One region of the Anabaena sphaerica FACHB-251 genome, then DNA from elsewhere that is predicted to be linked to it. Evidence: predicted binding sites of a transcription regulator. Region 1 holds the regulator's gene; each other region holds the start of a gene.

Region 1 (5,417 bases):
CTCAAAACATGACTGTTGAAAAATATCGTCTTCCCAGCTGCTTTGAGTGAGAGAATAATTTCTCGCATTTGGTAACGTCCCAAGGGATCAAGTCCAGACATTGGTTCATCTAAAAATACTAAATCTGGATCATTAATTAATGCTTGAGCCATGCCAACACGCTGAAGCATTCCTTTAGAATAACGACGCATTAGCTTTTTGCGAGCATCAGTTTGAGATAAACCGACTAATTCTAAAAGTTGGGGAATGCGTTGACGCTGTATCTTGTGGGGAATTTGGAATAACCCAGCAGCTAATTCCAAAAATTCCCAGCCGGTGAGATAGTCGTATAAATAAGGATTTTCTGGTAAGTAGCCAATACGTTGCTTCACAGAGCGATCGCCCAGTGGCTTACCTAATAATAAACCCCTACCGGCAGAAGGTCGAATAATTCCTAGTAACAGTTTTAACAGTGTAGTTTTGCCAGCACCATTGGGACCTAGCAAACCAAAGGTTTGTCCTGGGTAAACTTGTAGAGAACAGTTTTTGAGAGATACAACTTTTTGATTCAGCCAAAAACCAGTGCGATAGACTTTTCGCAACTCAGAAGTTAGGACTACTGGTGGTTGATCTACAGGATTCAGTTGAGGTTCAGGAGTTTCTGCAACAGAATTCATTGTGGTTAAATTACCAATTACCGATTGGGTGTGACTGATTACAAGTTTTACGGTATCACGATAATAAACACCACTATCTTAATGTGTCAATTATCGCCAAGCGAGTAGCTTTCTGGCGCTACCAATAGTAACTTATAACACACCTTTGGAACTGGGAATAGTTTCAGCACGACGAGGATCGATTTCTACTGCCATCCGCATAGCTCTAGCAAAGGCTTTAAAAGTTGCTTCAATAATGTGATGAGAATTAACACCATCAAATTGGCGAATATGCAAGGTCATTTGACTATGATTCACCAACGCCACAAAAAATTCTCGTACCAGTTGGGTGTCATAAGTTCCCACCCGTTGAGTAGGAATGTCTAAACCATAACTAAGATGAGGTCGTCCAGAAAAGTCCAAAGCCACCTGAATCAGAGCTTCATCCAGAGGCGCAAGGAAATTACCAAAGCGGACAATGCCTTTTTTATTACCTAATGCTTGATGTAAAGCTTGACCCAAGGTAATACCCACATCTTCATTAGTGTGGTGATCATCAATTTCCCAGTCACCTTTGGCTTGAATATCCAAATCAAACAGCCCATGAGAGGCGATTTGATGCAGCATATGATCTAAAAAGGGAATCCCTGTGGCAGCTTTGCAGATGCCTGTACCATCGAGGTTGATGGTTACTTGTACATCAGTTTCCCCGGTGGTGCGCTTAACTGTAGCAATGCGGTTGTTAGTCATGAGTCGTAAGTCATTGAAAGAAGGCACTCATGCAAAAGGCAAGAGGCAAGAGTTGATTAATTTTTCCCAGTCTCCAGTCCCCAATCCCCAATCCCCATTACATTCCCATGATTTCATATCCTGCATCTACATACAGGATTTGCCCAGTGATGCCACTAGACAAATCACTACACAAGAAAGCTGCTGTATTGCCTACTTCTAGTTGAGTGACAGTGCGACGCAGGGGTGCGACTTTTTCCACATGATGAATCATATCCAAAATGCCGCCTACTGCTGAGGATGCCAAAGTGCGGATAGGGCCTGCGGAAATACCATTAACGCGAATATTTTGGGGTCCTAGTTCTGCTGCTAAGTAACGAACACTGGCTTCTAATCCAGCTTTGGCTACACCCATGATGTTATAGTTAGGGATAGCTCGGACTGCACCCAAATAGGAGAGAGTAATAATACTACCGCCTTCTGTCATCAAAGGTTTAGCAGCACCGCTTAACTGTACCAGTGAATAGGTACTAACTTCCAAAGCTTTATTGAAACCAGAACGGGAGGTTTGACTAAAATCTCCGGTTAAATCATCTCTGTTTGCAAAAGCCAGACAGTGAATAAGGATGTCTAATTTACCCCATTGCTGGCGCACTGTTTCAAAAGTAGATTGAATTTGCTCCTCATTCTCAACGTTACAGGGAAGGAATAGGCTGGGCTTGAGGGGTTCCACCAATTCTGCAACTTTTTTCTCGAATTTGCCTTTTTCATCTGGCAAATAGGTAATGCCCAGGTTAGCACCTGCTTGGTGTAGTTGTTGAGCAATACCCCAAGCAATGGAGCGGTTATTGGCAATACCTGTGACTAGGGCGTTTTTTCCGGACAGATTCAGCATAGAAATAGGTCAATGTGATCAATCATTAGGAGCATATTTACAATACTAGAAGCTGAGTATATTTTGACCTAGTTGGGGATGGGATTTTCAAAAAATTTAATTCAGTAGGGTGTTGAGAGCGACAAAATTTCTGCAGATTGTTTAAGAAGTTATAAAGATATGGAAAATTTTTCTGCCAAAAAACCTCTTAAGTTGAGTTTGTTAAACTACTGATCAACAATTTTTAGCTAAAAATAACAACAATTAGGTATCATGATAAACAAATGAATATGAAGTGATAAATTTAAGTATAGGAAAAAACAGAAAGGTTGACGGTGCTTTCTTGATTTTTCAGGTGTATTCTTAGGTAATCAGTTTTTGTTTTTCCGGCATTGGGTAGGGGAAGGGAGATGATCGTGACACAAGATAAAGCCCTAGCAAATGTTTTTCGTCAGATGGCAACTGGAGCCTTTCCACCGGTTGTGGAGACGTTTGAACGCAACAAAACGATCTTTTTTCCCGGCGATCCCGCCGAACGAGTTTATTTTCTTCTCAAGGGTGCTGTGAAACTTTCCAGGGTATATGAGGCAGGAGAAGAAATAACGGTAGCATTGCTGCGGGAAAATAGTGTTTTTGGCGTGTTGTCATTGCTAACGGGTAATAAGTCGGATAGATTCTACCATGCAGTTGCCTTCACGGCGGTAGAATTACTTTCTGCACCAATTGAACAAGTAGAGCAAGCACTCAAGGAAAATCCAGAATTATCAATGTTGATGCTACGGGGGCTATCTTCGCGGATTCTCCAGACAGAGATGATGATTGAAACCCTTGCTCACCGAGATATGGGTTCTCGGTTGGTGAGTTTTTTGTTAATTCTCTGTCGAGACTTTGGTGTACCTTGTGCTGATGGCATTACCATTGATTTGAAGCTATCTCATCAGGCGATCGCTGAAGCCATCGGTTCTACTCGCGTTACTGTCACCAGATTGCTTGGAGATTTACGCGAGAAAAAAATGATTTCCATCCACAAGAAAAAGATTACTGTGCATAAACCTGTCACATTAAGTAAGCAATTTACTTAAAAGCTGCTGGGGGAGGAAATTGGTACAAGTTTTGTCAAGTTGTGTTTTGAGAAAAAATACCACAATCGGAGGTAATTTAAAAATTGACTAAATTCTACTTTTGCCAATCTCCTTTCCCCCACAGACAATGGTTGAAAGTAGTAGGCTGTATCTGGAAGCATTTCTGGCGGTAGTTGAAGATGGCCACCGGGTACATCCTGATAGCAGCAATTTTAATTCTGGGAGGCGTGATTGCCACAGTGGGCGATCGCATCGGCACAAAAGTTGGTAAGGCACGCCTCTCATTATTCAATTTGCGTCCCAAAAACACAGCGGTAATAGTAACTATTTTTACGGGTGGTGTGATTTCTGCCTCAACTTTAGCAATTTTATTTGCTGCTGACGAAGGATTACGGAAAGGGGTGTTTGAGTTGGAGGATATTCAAAAAGACCTCAGAAACAAGCGAGAACAACTCAAAACCGCAGAAACTGAAAAAAGCCAGGTAGAAGAAAAGCTTAATGAAGCTAGAAAAGAACAAGCTCAGGCACAGCAGGATTTACAGACAATTAATCAATCTTTACAAGCTGCCAATGCTAAACAACGGATAACACAAGCTCAACTTAACCGCACTATCAGCCAACAAGCCAAAACCCAAGCTCAACTGCAAGGCACTCAAAGCCGACTTGGTGAAGTAGTGATTCAGTACAGACAAGCTATAGCTGAACTAGAAAGCCTTTATAATCAGCGTCAGGCATTGCACAGCGCAGTAGAAGAATTAAAGGCAGAACGCCAGCGACTATATACTGAAGCCAAAAAAGCGATTGAGGAAGCCAAGACAGCCATTGAAAAACGCGATCGCGAGCTTGCTAATCGCCAAGAAGTTATTGAACAACGTGATCAGAAAATTGCTAATTTAGATACACTTATTCAAAATCGCAACTTAGAAATTAAAAAGCGAGAACAAGTAATTGCTACCAGAGAATCTCGCCTCAAAGAATTGGAAAACCAGCAAAAATACTTAGAACAGGAAGTAGCAAGGTTAGAAAAATATTATCAGTCATACCGTGACCTGCGTCTGGGTAAACTGGCCTTGGTTCGTGGTCAAGTTATAGCTGCTGGTGTAGTTCGTGTAGAGCAACCTGCTGCTGCTCGTAAAGTGGTAATCCAAATTTTACAGGAAGCTAACCGCAATGCCAACATTCAATTAAGCGAACCTGGTACAATTCCTGCAAATACAGAGCTATTGCGTGTTACCCAAGAAAGAGTTGAGCAACTAATTAAACAAATTCAAAATGGTCGAGAATATGTAGTGCGAATTTTCTCTGCGGGTAATTATGTCAGGGGAGAAAAACAGATAGAATTTTTTGCTGATGCAATGCCAAATCAACTGGTATTTTCCGCAGGTGAGATTCTAGCTACAACATCTGCTGATATGAAAACTATGACATCATATCAATTACGGCAACGTCTAGACTTGCTCATTTCTGCTTCTCAATTTCGCGCTCGCAATGCTGGTATTGTGGAAACAGTCCAGATAGATGGTACTTTTATACGCTTTTTTGCCCAATTGCAACAGTCCGAGCAACCACTGGAAATTAAAGCCATAGCAGCTGAGGATACCTATACAGCCGGTCCTTTGAGAGTAAAACTTGTAGCAATTTTGAATGGACAAGTTATTTTTAGCACGTAAATAGGTGACTGGTGACTGGTGACTGGTGACTGGTGATTGGGTGATTAATCCTTCCCATCTCCCCATCTCCCCATTTCCCCACTTCCCTATTACCTGTTCCCTGTTCCCTGTTCCCTGTTCCCTATGACTAATACACAACCAGCAATTTTAGGCTTTGATCCTGGTCGAGATAAATGTGGTGTAGCCGTGATGGGATTGGATCGGCAGCTGTATTATCATCAAGTTGTTCCTGCTACTGAGGCGATCGCTCAGATTTCGTCATTGCGGCAAAGTTTTCCTATTTCCTTAATCGTCATGGGAGACCAAACAACCGCGAAAAAGTGGAAACAGCAACTTAATCAGGAATTAATTCCATCCCTGAATATTATTTTAGTTGATGAGCGTTATACAACTCTAGAAGCACGCGATCGCTATTGGCAAATGTTTC
Region 2 (5,417 bases), on a different contig from region 1:
CAAGGAATATTAGAGTTACAACAGATATTAAATGCTGAAATAACACGAAATCCTAAAATATTTACTAACTCTGTATATCAAGAAAAAAATATATATTTTACATATAGAGAAGAAATTTTAGATTTTGATAAAAATTTATTTAATACATTAGAACTAGCTTATAAATGTCTTGAAAATGCTGAAAAAGAACGTAATATAGCACTTAGTAAGTCTGGAAATACAAAAGAAATATTTCAGCCTGTATTAAAAAATCTGGAAATTGCTCAAAGTGAAGTAAAAAAATCATTAACCTTGTTCACAAAGATAGAAAACAAGGAGGAAGGGTAAATCAATCACTATTAGACATCTCCGGTAATTAAATGTGCGTGGTTTGAAACCCTTGTAGAGACGTTCCGCCGGAACGTCTCTACCATATTTCTGGAGAGGTCTATTGATAAACCATTCACAAATTCATATGAGATTTTTTAAATCTGTATGTTATCAGCTTTGAATCTTTGCTAATCTTTGATTTTCCAAATAATCAAATACAGATTTATCACCAATATCAGCGGGAATATTTTGTACTGTTTTCCGCAACGCAAAGATTAAAAAGAAAATCGCCCAAATTCCTAATAAAACCTGTTCTGCTTGAGTTGATAAAATCCCTGTTAAATGTCCTAATAAAAGTAAGGGAACCAGGGGAGTTAAGATTTTAGTTTCTAAACGATGAAAGCAAAAACCTTCTTTAAAGAAAATACCTGTTAAAGCAGCAAAAGTAAAACCGACACCAAATAAAGTTAGAGGTTGGTTATAAACAGTCATTGCAAAAGCTTGACTGTCAAAATGTCCAAAAATAAAAGCAGAAATACTGCCAATTATCCAGAAAAGCTGGAGAATTTGGTGCAGTAATTTCATATAGATGTGAATAGTTAATAAACTCACACCCAAAGCTAAACTAAAACAGGTGTAAAGAGGAGTAATAGCTTGAATAGCAGCAGGTTCGTGAGGATAAAATAAAGCTAAACCGCTACCAATAGCAAAACTAATTGCAGCTATCATTAAACTTGTACGATAAATGATAACACCTGTGCGATCGCTCTTCGTAATTGTAAAATCGCCAAACTGTCCTTGATAGACTTCTGGTGTCGATAATGTTTGTGTAGTCATATTCAATAATGGATCATATTTTTAACAGGCTTCTATAGCTATTCTATCTCATACCCTTCCTCTTAACCCTCTTTTTGAACGAGAGATATAATTTGTTTCCAAGTATCCCAAATTAATATCAAGCAGCATAGAATTAAATTTCAAGGACGACTACCGCAGAGAAAGACAGATGAATTCATAAATTTGTAATTTTTATACATTAATATCACCATCTAATTTCTTGTCTTTCTTTGCGTCTTTGCGCGAAACTGAGCTTTAAGCAAATACTTCTAATTCTCATAGTATAAATTAGCAAGATTGTAAAAACAAGACTTGTAACCCATCCTGCCAATTAACTTGCAATTGTATCTGTGCATTACCGCCATTGATAGCAATTTCTACCCAACCGTGACTACCAACTAAAGCTAAAGCTTCCCCAACTTGCACATCACTGTAAGCTGCACATCCTGGTATAGTTAAACCCTTAACTTGCATACACCAAGTTTTACTTTTTACATATCTTGCGGGAATATTACTGACTAGATTACCAAAGTGATCTATATATTGAATACAACCAGCTACACCGTTTGTATTTTCCCAACATTCCCCAATATCCAATTTTACCAAAGTTTCAGGATTGATTTCCCTTCCTAGTTCTTGCAGATTAACACCACTTGCTAGATGCGCTGCTACTGGTGCAAAGATATCTCTACCGTGAAATGTGCTGCTAGGTTGGGATGTGCGCCAAAAGTTAATATTTGTTAATTCTACGGCTGTAATTACCGAATGCTGGGAAATTATACCGCTGAAAATACCGTTATCGGGACCGACAAGATAGCCGTGACCTAATTTTACAGCGATCGCTCTCCTTTGACTACCTACCCCCGGATCTACCACTGCTAAATGTACTGTACCCTTGGGAAAATAATCATAGGCATTCATCAAGCAAAACCTAGCTGCGGCAATATTTTGCGGTGGAATCTGGTGTGTTAAATCTATCAAGGTCAAATTCGGGTTGATTTGGGTAATTACTCCCTTCATTACCCCTACATAAACATCATGATCCCCAAAATCACTCAATAAAGTCAGGATTTTTGATTGACTCATTTATTCATGAAACCAGGCTTGACTATTAATATAGATAATATTATAATTTTCTGTAACAAGAGCTACAAAAAGTATGTTATGTTAGAATTACATGACATAAAAATAAACATCAAGAGGTTATGGCAATGAGTAGCAATAGACTACAAGCAGTTCAAAAAGCTGAAGAAGCACACAGACAGAATATTCAAAGAAGCGTAAAACATCGCTTGGAAGTTGCCAGAGCCAAAGATGATGAAAACCTGGTTCGTCTGTTGGAAGCGGAACAGGCTTATTATAGTTAAGGCGGTTAAGAAAAACTTTTAAAATTTCTAGGGCGTTGCTGAATTAGGGTATGAAACTGAAAAATCAATGATTTCAAACTCTTACTCTCTGTGACTGGAGTGCCTCTGCGTGAAACAAAATCATACTCTTAATCAGCAATGCCTAAAATTTCTAGTATTGTTGTGTGTAGACCTGCGAAAGCAGGTTTTTTTGTAGGGGCATTTAATCAAATCTAAGCAAAAAATCAGGGTGAGAAACATTCCCACCCCAAAAGAGTTTTGATTTTAATTGCTATCTAATCAGCATTGAGGATTTTAGGAACTTTGAAAAAATCGCCTTCCTGTTCAGGTGCGCTGCTGAGGATAGCTTCTCTATCAGGATAGGGTTGTAAATTATCTTCTCGTGTCACATTACTAACATCAATTGCTCTAGTTGTCGGCAGTATATTGCTGACATCAAGTTCGCTCAGTTGCTCGATATACTCCAGAATACTACCGAGTTGGGTAGTAAATATCTCTTCTTCATCTGGTGTCAATTCTAACCGAGCAAGATTAGCGACTTTGTGGACTTGTTCACGATCTATCATAGTTTGTTAATGGGAATAGGGAATAGGGAACAGGGAACAGGGAACAGGGAACAGGGAACAGGGAACAGTGAACAGAGAACAGGGAACAGTGAAGAGGAAAGAAGCAAAAGTTCTTGACTTTTGACTTTTGACTTTTGACTTGATTTGTCCCCAGTCCCCAATTCGTTAAAAGAATACGTCAATTTGCGATCGCCCGGTAGTTTTTAACCAGTTTTGCGCTTCAATGTAATTATTGGGAGCCATGCGAATTGCTCTCACCCAATAATCTGCGGCTTGGTCAAAAAGAGCTTCTCCAGCGTCATTATCACCTTCTTCCTTAGCTTTTTCACCTTGGAAGTGATAAATCACAGCAATGTTATTCAAGGCTTGGGGTAGACGAGGATTCAACTCCACAGCCTGGTGATAGTATTCTAAAGCTTTGATGTGGTCGCCATTACTAGCATAAATCAACCCCATATTGTAGAGAATATAACTTCTGTCATTGGTGTCTTCCTCTAGAGTCAGGGCTTCTTCATAGTAATCCAGTGCTTCAGCATATTCACCTTCTGCCTGGGCTGACATTCCATCTCGATAATAGACAAATGCTTCCTTAGCTTTTCTGTTGGTTGGCAGCAGTTTGAGGATCAAGTCTGCCATGACGGTAAAGGACTTGTCAACAAAGTTATCGTTTTTCTGTGTTCTTGGCATATTTGCCCCTCTAATGACTCAAATCAAGCAGACTTTTCAGGAACTAAATTCTTGGCAACTCTTTAGTTAATCTAACTGATTTCTGGTTGCTTCTCATCTTTCAACAGTTTTATGCTTAAATCGAGACTCTGGCCTGTAGAGCTTCCCGTGCTTGTTCTCGGTCATCAAAATGGATTTTTTCAGTACCCAGAATTTGATAATCTTCGTGGCCTTTACCTGCTAATAATACACCATCACCGGGTTTAGCTTCCAGGATAGCAGTACGAATGGCAGTAGCGCGATCGCAAATTACCATTGGTTGAATTGTATCAGGAATACCCGCCAAAACATCCTCTAAAATCTTCTCTGGGTCTTCAGTGCGGGGATTATCCGATGTCACCACCGCAATATCAGCGAGTTCTGCGGCTATTTTACCCATTTTTGGGCGTTTAGTGCGATCGCGATCGCCCCCACACCCAAACACACAAATCATTCTACCCGGTATAAACGGACGAGCCGCTTTCAGCAAATTTTCTAAACTATCAGGAGTGTGAGCATAATCTACAATCACACTAATATTTTGGTTAGGAGTAACTTGCACCCGTTCCATTCTTCCCGGCACACCAGGGAAATCAGGTATGGCATTTGCTACAACTTGCAAATCTAAACCCAGATGTAAAACCGCACCCACAGCAGCCAAAAGATTTTCTAAATTATATTGTCCCACCAAAGGAGAACTAAAAGCCACATCACCTTTGGGAGTATGTAAAATGCCACTTACACCATTGGGCTGATAACTTAAATCACTCATCCAAAAATCGGCATTGTGATCATTAACACTGTAAGTCCAAACCCGTTCTTTACTCAACCCAGAAATTAAACGTTTACCATATTCGTCATCAGCATTAATAATTGCCCTTCCTTGGAGATAATCAGGGCTAAATAACAACGCCTTCGCCCCAAAATAATCCTCCATATCCTTGTGATAGTCAAGATGATCTTGGGTAAGATTAGTAAATACAGCCACCTCAAACGGACAACCAAACACCCTATCCTGTGCTAAAGCATGGGAACTAACTTCCATCACCCCAAACTCACACCCAGCATCAACCGCTTCTGCTAAACGTTGCTGTAAGTCCACAGCAAAAGGAGTAGTAAAAGCCGCAGTTTGGGAAAAACCAGGCCAGCGAGTGTAAAGAGTTCCTAACAAAGCCGTAGGTAAATTAGCCCCAGTAAGAAAATATTCAATTAAGTGAGTAGTGGTAGTTTTGCCATTCGTGCCTGTCACACCCACCATTCTGAGTTTTTGTCCAGGATAACCGTAAAAAGCCGCAGAAATTTGAGCGCAGGCTTTATTCATGTTACTGGCACTAATCACCACAGATTCAGGTGTAGGTGGATTTTTTTCCACCGCTTCAAGAGAGACAATAGCCGCAACCGCACCAGCAGCTAAAGCACTTTGCCAAAACTCTCCCCCATCAACTCGTGTTCCAGGCATTCCAATAAACAAATCTCCCACACCGCAAGCATGGGAGTTAGTTTTGATCCCCTGAACTTCCACATCCGCAGTATTTGGATATTCTACACCGTCTACAACCGCCAATAATTCCCGTAATTGCATATACCACACCTTGCTACAAGCTGACCTTGCGCTTATTCTGCATTATTTTTT
Region 3 (5,417 bases), on a different contig from region 1:
AAAGGTGGAGTTGCGGTTAAATCTATAAATTGCGAATTTGCACCCCCAGACGAAATTCGTCATACCGTAGAACAAGCGGATGCGTTTATTATTGGTACTCCTACCATCGGTGGTCATGCACCTACACCTATTCACACTGCTTTAGGTATTGTCCTGGCAATCGGTGACAATAGTAAATTAGCCGGGGTGTTTGGTTCCTATGGTTGGAGTGGTGAAGCATTAGACCTGGTAGAATGTAAACTGCGGGATGCTGGATATCGGTTTGGTTTTGACACGCTGAAAGTCAAGTTTAAACCAGATGAAGTGACTCTGAAAATGTCGGAAGAAATCGGTACAGACTTTGCTCAAAGTTTGAAGAAAGCAAAGAAAATCCGTGTACCCCAACAAGCTGCTACTCCTGTAGAACAAGCTGTAGGTAGAATTATTGGTTCTGTGTGTGTGATCGCAGCTAAACAAGGAGAAGTTTCTACAGGAATGCTAGGGGCTTGGGTGTCTCAGGCTACTTTTAATCCACCAGGAATTACAGTGGCGATCGCTAAGGAACGAGCAGTTGAATCATTAATGTATCCTGGTGGTAAGTTTGTCCTGAATATTCTCCCTGAAGGGGTTCATGTAGACTACATGAGACATTTCCGCAAGAATTTCGCCCCTGGAGAAGATCGGTTTGCTAACTTCCAGACTGTAGAAGCAGACAACGGTTGCACAGTCCTCACCGATGCTTGTGCATATTTAGAATGTTCCGTTAACCAACGTCTAGAATGTGGCGATCATTGGGTGATATACGCAACCATTGATAACGGCAAATTACTCAAACCTGATGCAGTGACTGCTATCAACCACCGCAAGACGGGTTCACATTATTAGCAGGAGATCAACGAGTTAGGAGGTAGAAGAAAGAAAAATAGACATCTCGTTGATCTCGTTCCTAGTCTCAGACTGGGAATGCTATGAAGAGGCTCTGCCTCTGATTTAATAGAAGGCAGAGCCTTCTAAAATTCATTCCCATACAGAGTATGGGAACGAGAAATGTCCGGCGCTGCTACAGAAGCTGGTAGTAATAATTGCTTTGTCAAATTTGGCGCTGTGCGTTCTGGGAATGATGCACAAAAACGTTTTGACCAGTTGTTAGACTTGTGTGAAGGTTTAACTGTAGCGGATGTCTCGCTTGGTTGCGGGAGTAAATACCAGTCGAGAAGCCGCTTATTTGCAGATGCAAACCCGTGGTTTTCGTAGTCAAAGCATCGGTGTAGCCATGCACAGACCTAATCAACCAGGATACAATCGTAGGGATGTGTTTGTGTTGGATGATTGGCGTTAGTACAAGCAGCCAGAAGTAACAAACATCAGAAGTAGCCATTATCCTTGGTAAATTCCGACTCAGTGCCAGGTAGACGAGATTTGGTGATTAATGCTGTATTGTGATCAATTTGGGAACATCCAAGTACACTCAACATCACAATACTAGCTGCGGCTAAAACGTAGCGTCTACCTAAACTCACTCCGTACCGTCTTTGTAAGAAATTTTCTTGCACAGCACTAAACTTGTGTCGGTTCATCTACTACCTCATTTGTTGTTTCAGCTTTCTATTAAGTTAGACGCTAATGATGTGTCAGGTGTTCACTATCTCATATACCGCACATAAACAGCTAATGGTTACAGTTTTGGTAACAGACATAGATCCCCGACTTCTTTTTTGAATTTGTGAATAAATTATGAATTGTTGCTAGAAGTCGGGGATCTGGACAATCACATCCCCGACTTCTTTTTTGAATTTGTAAATTAATTATAAATTGTTGCTAGAAATCCGGGCTATCTCCTAATTGACAGGAACAGTCCACCAAGCTAAGGAGTATGCTTGAGTTGGTTCATTGACTTGTTGTTTAAAATGGACGCGAATTTTATAATTCCCAGTAGCAGGAACGGGACAAAAAATATGTTCTACATTATCAATTTCACTCACAGAAGCACAAGCAGCAATTTCAGTTTTTGGACTGTCTGCTTTGACTAGATAAAGGTCAAGGTTATTTAAACCTTTATTTTGGAAAGGTTCATTTATATCATATTGGTGATTTTTATTTTTATCATCTAATTCCACTAATCTATCCCAAGTTAAGGTAAGAGCTATAAAACTGTTTTGTTTTAAGGGTTTTGCTAAACTATATTCTCTGAAAGAATTAGCATTAATTGTGTTATAATCCCAACCAACTGATGGAACTGGTGCGGAAGGTTGCCATTGACCCGGCATAAATTGTTGATAAGCACGAAAAGCATTTAAATGACCAGTTCCCATTTGATCATCAAGGGGAATTTTCGTGTTTTTGTAAGCATCAGAAGCAAACCAATCTCGATTTTGTTTATCAACTAAAGTCTTGGTCATTCCCAACCACAAACCATCACCTCTATCTTGAATTTTCTCGGCTGAATTTAATAATACAGCTTTCATAACCTGATGATTTCGAGCATCAATAGTCCAATTTGGTTGTTTAATTCTTAACTGTCGGTCAGCAAATTCTTGTAATAAAGCTACGGTAGCGGTAACGTGAGGTGCGGCAAAACTCGAACCTGTAGATTTATTCAATTTACCATCAGGGTTAAGTACATGAATATTACTACCAGGAGCAACTAAACTAATTGATCTGCGTCCACCAATATTAAATTCTTTACCAACAAGGCGATCGCCCACTCCTTGATTATTACCTGCTAGATTAGAAACATGAAGTTTATTAAAAATCTCCTCTCTTGGGGATGAAAAAGCGACGTTAATTGCGTTAAAATTATCTGTAGGAATGGGAATCCCGCCTTTGCCTTGGTTGCCAGCGATCGCATACACGACATTATGAACCCGACTCGACCAGTCAATACACAAAGTCAGTAAAGCTTGACCATCTAAAACAGCTTCTGGTCTGGGGTCACGGTTCAAAGGTTCACCAAAACTAAAGTTAATAGCGCGAACATCACCACTGTTTTGTAATGCTATATGTTGTGCTGATAAACACTCTTCTGCTTGACCCATATTTTTTGTAGCACCGACAGCAGAAGAATATAGTCTTGCTTCTGGTGCAACTCCCGGCCAAGCTTTGTCTTTACTGACCATCACCGCAGCCACATTATAAGCATGGGGATCAACGCCAGTATTTGACTTAGCTGGTACTGTGCGTAAAAAAACGGCAACGGGAGAAATAGCGCGATTTTTAGACACGGCTTTATCTAAGCCAAACATACCAGGACGACCAATTTCTACCTGACCGATGGCAATTTTGCGGCCAGTTAAATTGTAAGGAGGTTGATGTAATTTCAGCACATCAATACCACCGCTTCCTAGAGAACTGCCAAACTTTACAGATGCCAATACTGGCACAGTTAAACAGGAAATACCCAAACCGCAAATTATCCAGATTTTGTTCATAGTCAATTATCAGGGAACAGGGAACAGGGAACAGGGAACAGGTGACAGTTAAGAGGTAATAGGGAATAGAGAATAATTAGTTACCAATCACCAATCACCAGTCCCCAATCACAAATCACTAATTTCCAAAAAGTCCATATTTTGTTACAATGCTTACAGACGAGGACGCTTAAGAACCCACTAGCCATGACCCAAAACCCATCTAAAAAGCCTATAGTTATCTCTCCATCTATCCTATCAGCGGATTTTAGTCGTCTGGGTGACGATATTCGCGCTGTGGACAAAGCGGGAGCAGATTGGATTCACGTTGATGTAATGGACGGACGCTTTGTACCTAATATTACAATAGGTCCTCTGGTTGTGGAGGCGATTCGTCCGATTACAACCAAACCGCTGGATGTCCACTTGATGATCGTGGAACCAGAAAAGTATGTAGAAGGTTTTGCTAAGGCTGGTGCTGATATAATTTCTGTACACGCTGAACATAACGCTTCACCTCACCTACACCGGACTTTGGGACAAATCAGAGAACTCGGTAAACAAGCTGGAGTTGTACTGAACCCCGGTACACCTTTAGAATTAATTGAATATGTACTGGAACTGTGTGATTTAGTGCTGATTATGAGCGTTAACCCCGGTTTCGGTGGACAAAGCTTTATTCCTAGTGTGGTTCCCAAAATTCGTAAACTGCGTCAAATGTGTGATGAACGCGGTTTAGATCCTTGGATTGAAGTTGATGGGGGACTCAAAGCTAATAACACTTGGCAAGTTTTGGAAGCAGGAGCTAATGCTATTGTAGCGGGTTCTGCTGTGTTTAATGCTCCTGATTATGCTGAAGCGATTAACAATATCCGTAACAGTAAGCGTCCCGCACCAGAATTAGCTGCTGTTTAAGCTAGAAAGAATAATTAGTCACCTGTTACACATTGAACTTGCATTATTTCAGAAGTGGTATCTTTAGCTGACTTGGATCACTTCTGAACATGAGAATGGTTCAGCTAACGAAATCAAAAAAATAAAGGGCGCTAACTCAAGCGAGCGCCCTTGTTTATTTTCCGCATTCAACTCAGGAAACTATAGCCCGCATTCTGCACTTCATTTTGTAATATATAAAGAGAAGTTAAGAGTTGCTTGAGTTATATCAAGTCCGGTTGATTAGTTATGATTACCTCATCTGTGCAGAAATTGGATTATGGCAACTTATAGCTAGCAACCCGCACAGTTAATTGCCCCTGACGCGGATTTTGGCTAAATATAAATGCTCCTTCTTCCTTTTCACCATCAGACAAAAAATCAATCTGTTGCTCTCCTGTTTCAACAACTTTATCAGCAATTTGTAACTCAGCAATAATTTGCACTGATTCAGCAGTTTCACCACCAGTATTAACTATTTCAAAGGGAACATAAAATTTCCCATCAATTTCGCGAATCATTTGTTTTTTAGTAACTGATAAAATGGGAGGTTTGTCTTCCTCATTCATCCAAATGTAACCGACTAAGCTAATAATAATTGCCAGGATAAATAAAGCTATACTAAATGTTACCCACTCAGCTAAAGAAAGTTTTGGTTGGGGTTCTGTTTGCATCATATTGCTAACCTACCCGCTGCACCACCAATAGTTGCAGGTAATCCCAAGACTAAGGTATGTTCTAACCACATCCTCCAAGGGTCTGCAAGAGTTATCTTCTGAAAAAATAACAGCATCACTGCACTTGCTAGTAAAGATACTAAATAAGAAATAGTCGTTTCACTTAATGGCCTCTGAAAAATCCCTTTTTGCTGTCTGCGTTTTTGTTGGTCTGAAAAACCAGCTTGAAAGACAATTGCGTAGGAAATCACTAAAGATGCAGCCATTAGCGCCAATAACCAAGGGGGTGAAATAGCAGATGCTAACATAGGAACTTCATCGGTTGGTGCAATATTAAAACCAATCACAATTGCACCAATGAGAGTGGCACCTAAATCAGCCAATGTGCCGTGCAAACCATTTTGCTTATGTTTGCTGATAC
Region 4 (5,417 bases), on a different contig from region 1:
CTTGGTGATGAGTTTTTAGACTTGTAGATGAAATGCTAAATCGCATTTGTTAAATACCCGAATCTTGTGCAGTAGTATATCTTGATGTGCGACGGGCGGTAGCGCGGCGTTTTCCTTATGGTATATATTATCGAATTGTATCTAGTCGTGTGATTGTAACAGCAATTTTTCACAGTCGAAGAGATCCAAAATCATGGCAAAAGCGAACCTAAAAAAATAGTCGGTGCGATCGCCTACGGAAATATGCCTAAAGATAGATAGTTAAAATCACACACTTGTACACTTGTAACCAATGATAAAGAAGTGTAGAAAATTACATGAACTTGGGAACTTGTAGCTATGCCTAAAGTCATATAGGAAATCTAACTAAAGTAACCTATTTGACTAAAGGATCTCAATGTCGCACAAGTCTTCGTTCACTTCGTTTTGCAAAGATGTGTTAACAGTTACAAGCCTCTCTGTTGTAGCTGTGATGTCTGTTCCCACTGATGTTTTCTCTTTAACAAGGGAAATAGCCAATTTACAACCAGATAAGACGCTTGAAAAATCCGGGCTAGAAACCAACTTATTGACAAATAAATTGGGTGGAGAGGAATCAAATTTTTTCCTAGCTAAAAAAGATAAAGATGATGATGATAAGAATAATCGTCGCAGAGGTGATGATGATGACGACGATGACGACGATGACGACGATGACGACGATGATGACGATGATAAAAAGAATCGTCGCAGAGATTATGATAACGATCACAAGTATCATAACCAAGACCACAGGGGAGAATATCATCGTTCCTCAAAATACTATCGCGTCAAAGATTGGAATTGCTTCTTCAAAGTAGGAAGGTTAGTTAATTCCAAAACAAAAGCGTTAGTTGTACATCTAGATATCCTAGAAAAACCAGTTACTAAATACGCAAATGTAGTCTACACAGTCTACGCTCGTCAAAATAATCGTTGGGTGCAATTTTACAGCACTACCGGAGCAAGACTGATTGAAAATAAAGGAGGAAAATTCTTCTTAGCCCCAGAAGTAATCGAATTTAGTAAACTGCGACTCGATAATATTAACTTATCGAAGTCAGATTTAAGATTTGTCACGCAAATTCGCTATGATAGCAATACCAAACGTGACGAAAGATTGGTATTTGAAGATGTCTGGAATTATAGCTCAATTAGCGAAATTAGTAGCATTACTCAGCTAACCACTGTCAGTGCAACAACAACTACAAGCACTCAAACAGGTAGTTATAACAACAACTATAACAGACGTGATAACGATGATGATCGTCGCCGAATTGAAGCGCGAAGAGAAGACAAAAAAGAAGAAAAACGTTACTCATCCAAAGCCTTCAGAGTCCAAGGTTGGAATGGCTCTTTTAAGGTAAACAGATTAGTTAATTCTAATCAAAGAGCTTTAGTTCTGTATCTAGATATCCTGGACAAACCAGCTACTAAATATGCAAATGTACTCCACACAGTTTACGCTCGTCAAAACAATAGCTGGGTAAAATGTTACAGCACTACTGAAACTAAAAGGATTCAAAAAAAAGGTAAAAAATACTTTTTAAACCCAGAAGTAATCCAATTTAGTAGACTGAGATTAGGTAATGTTGACTTATCAAGGTCAGACCTAAGAGTTGTCACAGAAATTCTTTATGATCTCAAAGGAAACCGAGAGGAAAGATTAGTATTGGAAGATGTTTGGAATTATAGTTCAATTACTGAAATTAATAGCATCAGTCAGCTAGATGTTGTCAGCTATTAACTATTTAATGAGAGAATGAATTACAAAATTTAGTTCCTCTCATCATACTGTCAGGGTTTAGCAATGCTAAACCCCTACTGTATAACTAAGGATACAAACCCCTATCAGTCAAAGCTTGGGCTACTCTACCTACACCCAGCGTATAAGCCGCCAGCCGTAAATTCACCCGTCGCGCCTGTGCTTGTTGAATCACTTGACGGTAAGCATTCACCATCAAATGCTCCATTTCCCGGTTCACTCTTTCTTCGTCCCAGAACAAGTAAGAAAGACCTTGTACCCATTCCAGATAACTCACCACCACACCACCAGCATTAGCTAAAATATCCGGTAAAACCGTCACACCACGGGCTTCTAGGACTCGGTTGGCTTCCAGAGTCACAGGTCCATTAGCAGCTTCAGCAACAAACTGCGCTTGAATGTGATCAACATTTTCTTCCGTAATTTGATTTTCTAAAGCTGCGGGAATTAATACATCACAAGGTAAAGTTAATAAGTCTGCGTTACTAATTGGTGTAGCTTGGGGAAATCCTACCACACTCCGATGATTTTCAGCAGCGTAGGCTTTCAACGCCGGAATATCAAGACCAGTTTCCGAAAATACACCCCCAGCACCACTAGAAACAGCAATAATTTTCGCTCCTTCCTGGTGTAACAATTCAGCCGCAGCACCGCCTACATTACCGAAACCTTGAATGGCAATTCGCACACCTGGAAGGGATCTACCTTGATCCGCCAATGCTTCACGGACAATAATCATTACACCGCGTCCAGTGGCCATTTCCCGACCGAGAGAACCACCGACGGAAAGCGGCTTACCTGTCACAATCCCCGGTACAGCATGACCGACATTCACAGAATAAGTATCCATCATCCACGCCATTTCACGGGCAGATGTACCCATATCCGGGGCTGGTATATCCACTGATGGTCCAATGTCTTTAATTAATTCACTGATATAACGCCGGCTGATTCTTTCTAATTCCCCAACACTGTATTTTTTCGGATCTATGGGAATTCCACCTTTTGCACCACCGTAAGGAATACCCAACAACGCACATTTCCAAGTCATTAACATGGCTAAAGCGGAGACTTCCCGCAATGTCACCGCCGGATGGTAACGAATACCACCTTTATAGGGTCCTAAAATATCGGAATGTTGCACCCGATGTCCCGCTAAAACCCGCACTTCCCCATTATCCATTTTTACGGGTATGGAAACAGTGACGACTTTACGGGGATGGCTGAGAATTTCTAATAAACCTGGATCTAATTTTAATTCTTTAGCAGCCCATTCTAAATAGCTACAAGCTTGGTCAAACGGGCAAATATGCGCTGGAGAGTGATTTTCCCACACTGGGCGAGAGGTTGTAACCATAACATTTACTCCTCATCACGGTATTTTGGTGAACCGGATATGTATGGTTAGCTTACCCTGGTTTTTCAAAAAAATATCAATTTTGTAGTTTCTGTTACAATTTTATATAGATTTTTGTGTATGCCAATAACTGCTCTGCTTAAAGGAACAAATGTTTTACAATTATTTAAGTTTTATTAAGTAAGTTAAACACAAAATGAAAACCCAAGCAACCAAATCACAAAATCAATTACCTTTACCACCTGGAAACTTAGGTTTACCTGTCATTGGTGAAACAATTAGTTTTTTAAGTGATCCAGATTTTGCCACCAAAAGACAAAAGAAATACGGTAACATTTTTAAAACTAATCTATTTGGCTCTCCCACGATTATGATGATAGGAGCAGAAGCCAATCGCTTTATATTTAGCGGTGAAAATCAGAATTTTACCATTAAATGGCCTGAGACTGTTGCAGTATTGCTTGGACCAGCTTCTTTATCAATGCAAACAGGTAGCATTCATCAAACCAGACGCAAATTATTATCCCAAGCATTTCAACCCAGAGCTTTAGCAAGTTATACACCTGCAATGGTAGAAATTACTAATAGCTATTTACAGAAATGGGCAAATTTAGGTCAATTAACCTGGTATCCTGAACTGAGACAATATACTTTTGATGTAGCTTGTAAATTATTAGTAGGAACAGATACTACTAATGATCATCATTTTACTGAATTATTTGAAGAATGGTCTGGGGGTTTATTTACTCTTTCCATTCGTTTACCTTGGACTAAATTTAGTAAAGCTTTGAAATGCCGAGAGCAGTTGTTAACCAAAATTGAACAAATTATTTTACAACGTCAAAAACAACCCAGTTCTGAACAAGATGCTTTAGGTTTATTATTAAATGCAAAGGATGAAGATGGTAATAGTTTGAGCATAGACGAACTCAAAGACCAAATTCTCACTTTGTTGTTTGCTGGACATGAAACCTTAACTTCTGCATTGTCTTCTTTTTGTTTGCTGTTAGCACAAAAACCGGAAATTTTAGCAGCAGCAAGGAAGGAACAGCAGCAAATAACTTGTACAGATATGCTAACATCTGAACATCTGAAACAAATGACTTATTTAGATCAAATACTCAAGGAAGTCTTGCGAGTTATTCCCCCTGTTGGTGGTGGGTTTCGGGAAGTAATTCAAAGTTGTGAATTTAATGGATATCGCATTCCTCAAGGTTGGAGTTTATTATATCAAATTGGAAAAACACATCAAGATGAAACTATATATAAAGATGCTCAAAATTTCGATCCAGAACGGTTTGATCCAACTAGGGCTGAGGATAAATCTAAGCCTTTTAGTTATGTGACTTTTGGGGGTGGAATGAGAGAATGTGTAGGTAAAGAATTTGCTAAGTTGGAGATGAAAATATTTGCAGCTTTGCTGTTACGTGGTTATGAATGGGAACTTGTAGCGGGACAAAATCTGGATTTAATAATGATACCCACATCCCAACCCCGTGATGGTTTAAAGGTAATTTTCGGTTCTATTTAATTTGTACTAAATCCCCGACTTCGGGGAGAAGTTAGGGATCGTGTAGTTCATCTAGTTCATCAATTACCAGCAGGTGAAGTAGCATGAATTAGCTCTGGTTTTTCTTCAGTAGCAGGAAGCTCAATAGTTTGAGCCGATGTCGGGCGTTGATCACGCTTCAGAGTTTGCACTTTCACAGGTTGACCTGTTTCAATAGATTGGTAGAGTGCTTGAATAATGCCAACATCATTCAATCCTTCTATTCCTGACGGTTCTGGGTCTTTATTTTGAAGAATGCAATCTGAGAAATAGGTGAATTCAGCTGCTAGTTGATCATGGCTCTCAAAGGTGCGTTCTTGGGTTTCACCATTAATAGTCAGATAATGCTTAATTTCTCCATGCCAAGTATAAGCAGATTCTACTCGGATGTCGCCTTTAGTGCCTACAACCTGATAATTAGAAACTTTTGCTGCGCCAAAACTACAGGTAAATGTTGCTAGTCGTTCGTTGGGAAAACGCAGGATAACACTAGTCATTTCTTCTACTTCGCTGAAGCGTTGTTCTCCTTTAGTAGCAGCTACAGCAAACACTTCGGTTGGTTCATCTTGAAACAGATAGCGTGCGGCATTGATGCAGTAAATACCAATATCATAAATTGTTCCCCCACCTGTAATCTCTCGTAAACGAATGTTGCCTTGTTCTACTTGTTGAGAGAATACAGAGTTGAAAAGTCTTGGTTCACCAATTTGGTGCGATGGGCTATGCCC

Evidence for each region. Region 1 encodes NtcA, which controls nitrogen genes in cyanobacteria. Its sites were predicted from a motif close to TNTGTANNNNNNNNTACANA; they were not measured.
Region 2: H6G06_RS25140 (SAM hydrolase/SAM-dependent halogenase family protein) is a predicted target of NtcA. The motif match lies at 2,282-2,301, and genes of this name have one in related genera.
Region 3: rpe (ribulose-phosphate 3-epimerase) is a predicted target of NtcA. The motif match lies at 3,548-3,567, and genes of this name have one in related genera.
Region 4: H6G06_RS20020 (Glu/Leu/Phe/Val family dehydrogenase) is a predicted target of NtcA. The motif match lies at 3,222-3,241, and genes of this name have one in related genera.

What each region holds. Positions count from the first base shown of each region.
Region 1 covers NZ_JACJQU010000030.1:31,700-37,116, reverse strand. Annotated here, with positions in the region: gene H6G06_RS25745 (ABC transporter ATP-binding protein) at 1-656, opposite strand, end outside; gene hisB (imidazoleglycerol-phosphate dehydratase HisB) at 789-1,385, opposite strand; gene fabI (enoyl-ACP reductase FabI) at 1,483-2,259, opposite strand; gene ntcA (global nitrogen regulator NtcA) at 2,649-3,320, shown strand; gene H6G06_RS25725 (DUF3084 domain-containing protein) at 3,500-4,990, shown strand; gene H6G06_RS25720 (pre-16S rRNA-processing nuclease YqgF) at 5,114-5,417, shown strand, end outside.
Region 2 covers NZ_JACJQU010000027.1:51,477-56,893, forward strand. Annotated here, with positions in the region: gene H6G06_RS25130 (hypothetical protein) at 1-327, shown strand, start outside; gene H6G06_RS25135 (DUF2301 domain-containing membrane protein) at 481-1,146, opposite strand; gene H6G06_RS25140 (SAM hydrolase/SAM-dependent halogenase family protein) at 1,435-2,232, opposite strand; gene pirA (arginine synthesis PII-interacting regulator PirA) at 2,358-2,513, shown strand; gene gatC (Asp-tRNA(Asn)/Glu-tRNA(Gln) amidotransferase subunit GatC) at 2,789-3,079, opposite strand; gene H6G06_RS25155 (photosystem I assembly protein Ycf3) at 3,245-3,766, opposite strand; gene H6G06_RS25160 (UDP-N-acetylmuramoyl-L-alanyl-D-glutamate--2,6-diaminopimelate ligase) at 3,882-5,366, opposite strand; gene H6G06_RS25165 (glutaredoxin family protein) at 5,399-5,417, opposite strand, start outside.
Region 3 covers NZ_JACJQU010000006.1:116,067-121,483, reverse strand. Annotated here, with positions in the region: gene H6G06_RS12855 (diflavin flavoprotein) at 1-864, shown strand, start outside; gene H6G06_RS27415 (hypothetical protein) at 1,157-1,318, shown strand; gene H6G06_RS12845 (proteinase inhibitor I4 serpin) at 1,344-1,556, opposite strand; gene H6G06_RS12840 (S8 family serine peptidase) at 1,818-3,407, opposite strand; gene rpe (ribulose-phosphate 3-epimerase) at 3,594-4,301, shown strand; gene H6G06_RS12830 (TIGR02588 family protein) at 4,598-4,996, opposite strand; gene H6G06_RS12825 (TIGR02587 family membrane protein) at 4,993-5,417, opposite strand, start outside.
Region 4 covers NZ_JACJQU010000015.1:2,130-7,546, forward strand. Annotated here, with positions in the region: gene H6G06_RS20015 (hypothetical protein) at 398-1,765, shown strand; gene H6G06_RS20020 (Glu/Leu/Phe/Val family dehydrogenase) at 1,851-3,140, opposite strand; gene H6G06_RS20025 (cytochrome P450) at 3,337-4,671, shown strand; gene H6G06_RS20030 (Gfo/Idh/MocA family protein) at 4,731-5,417, opposite strand, start outside.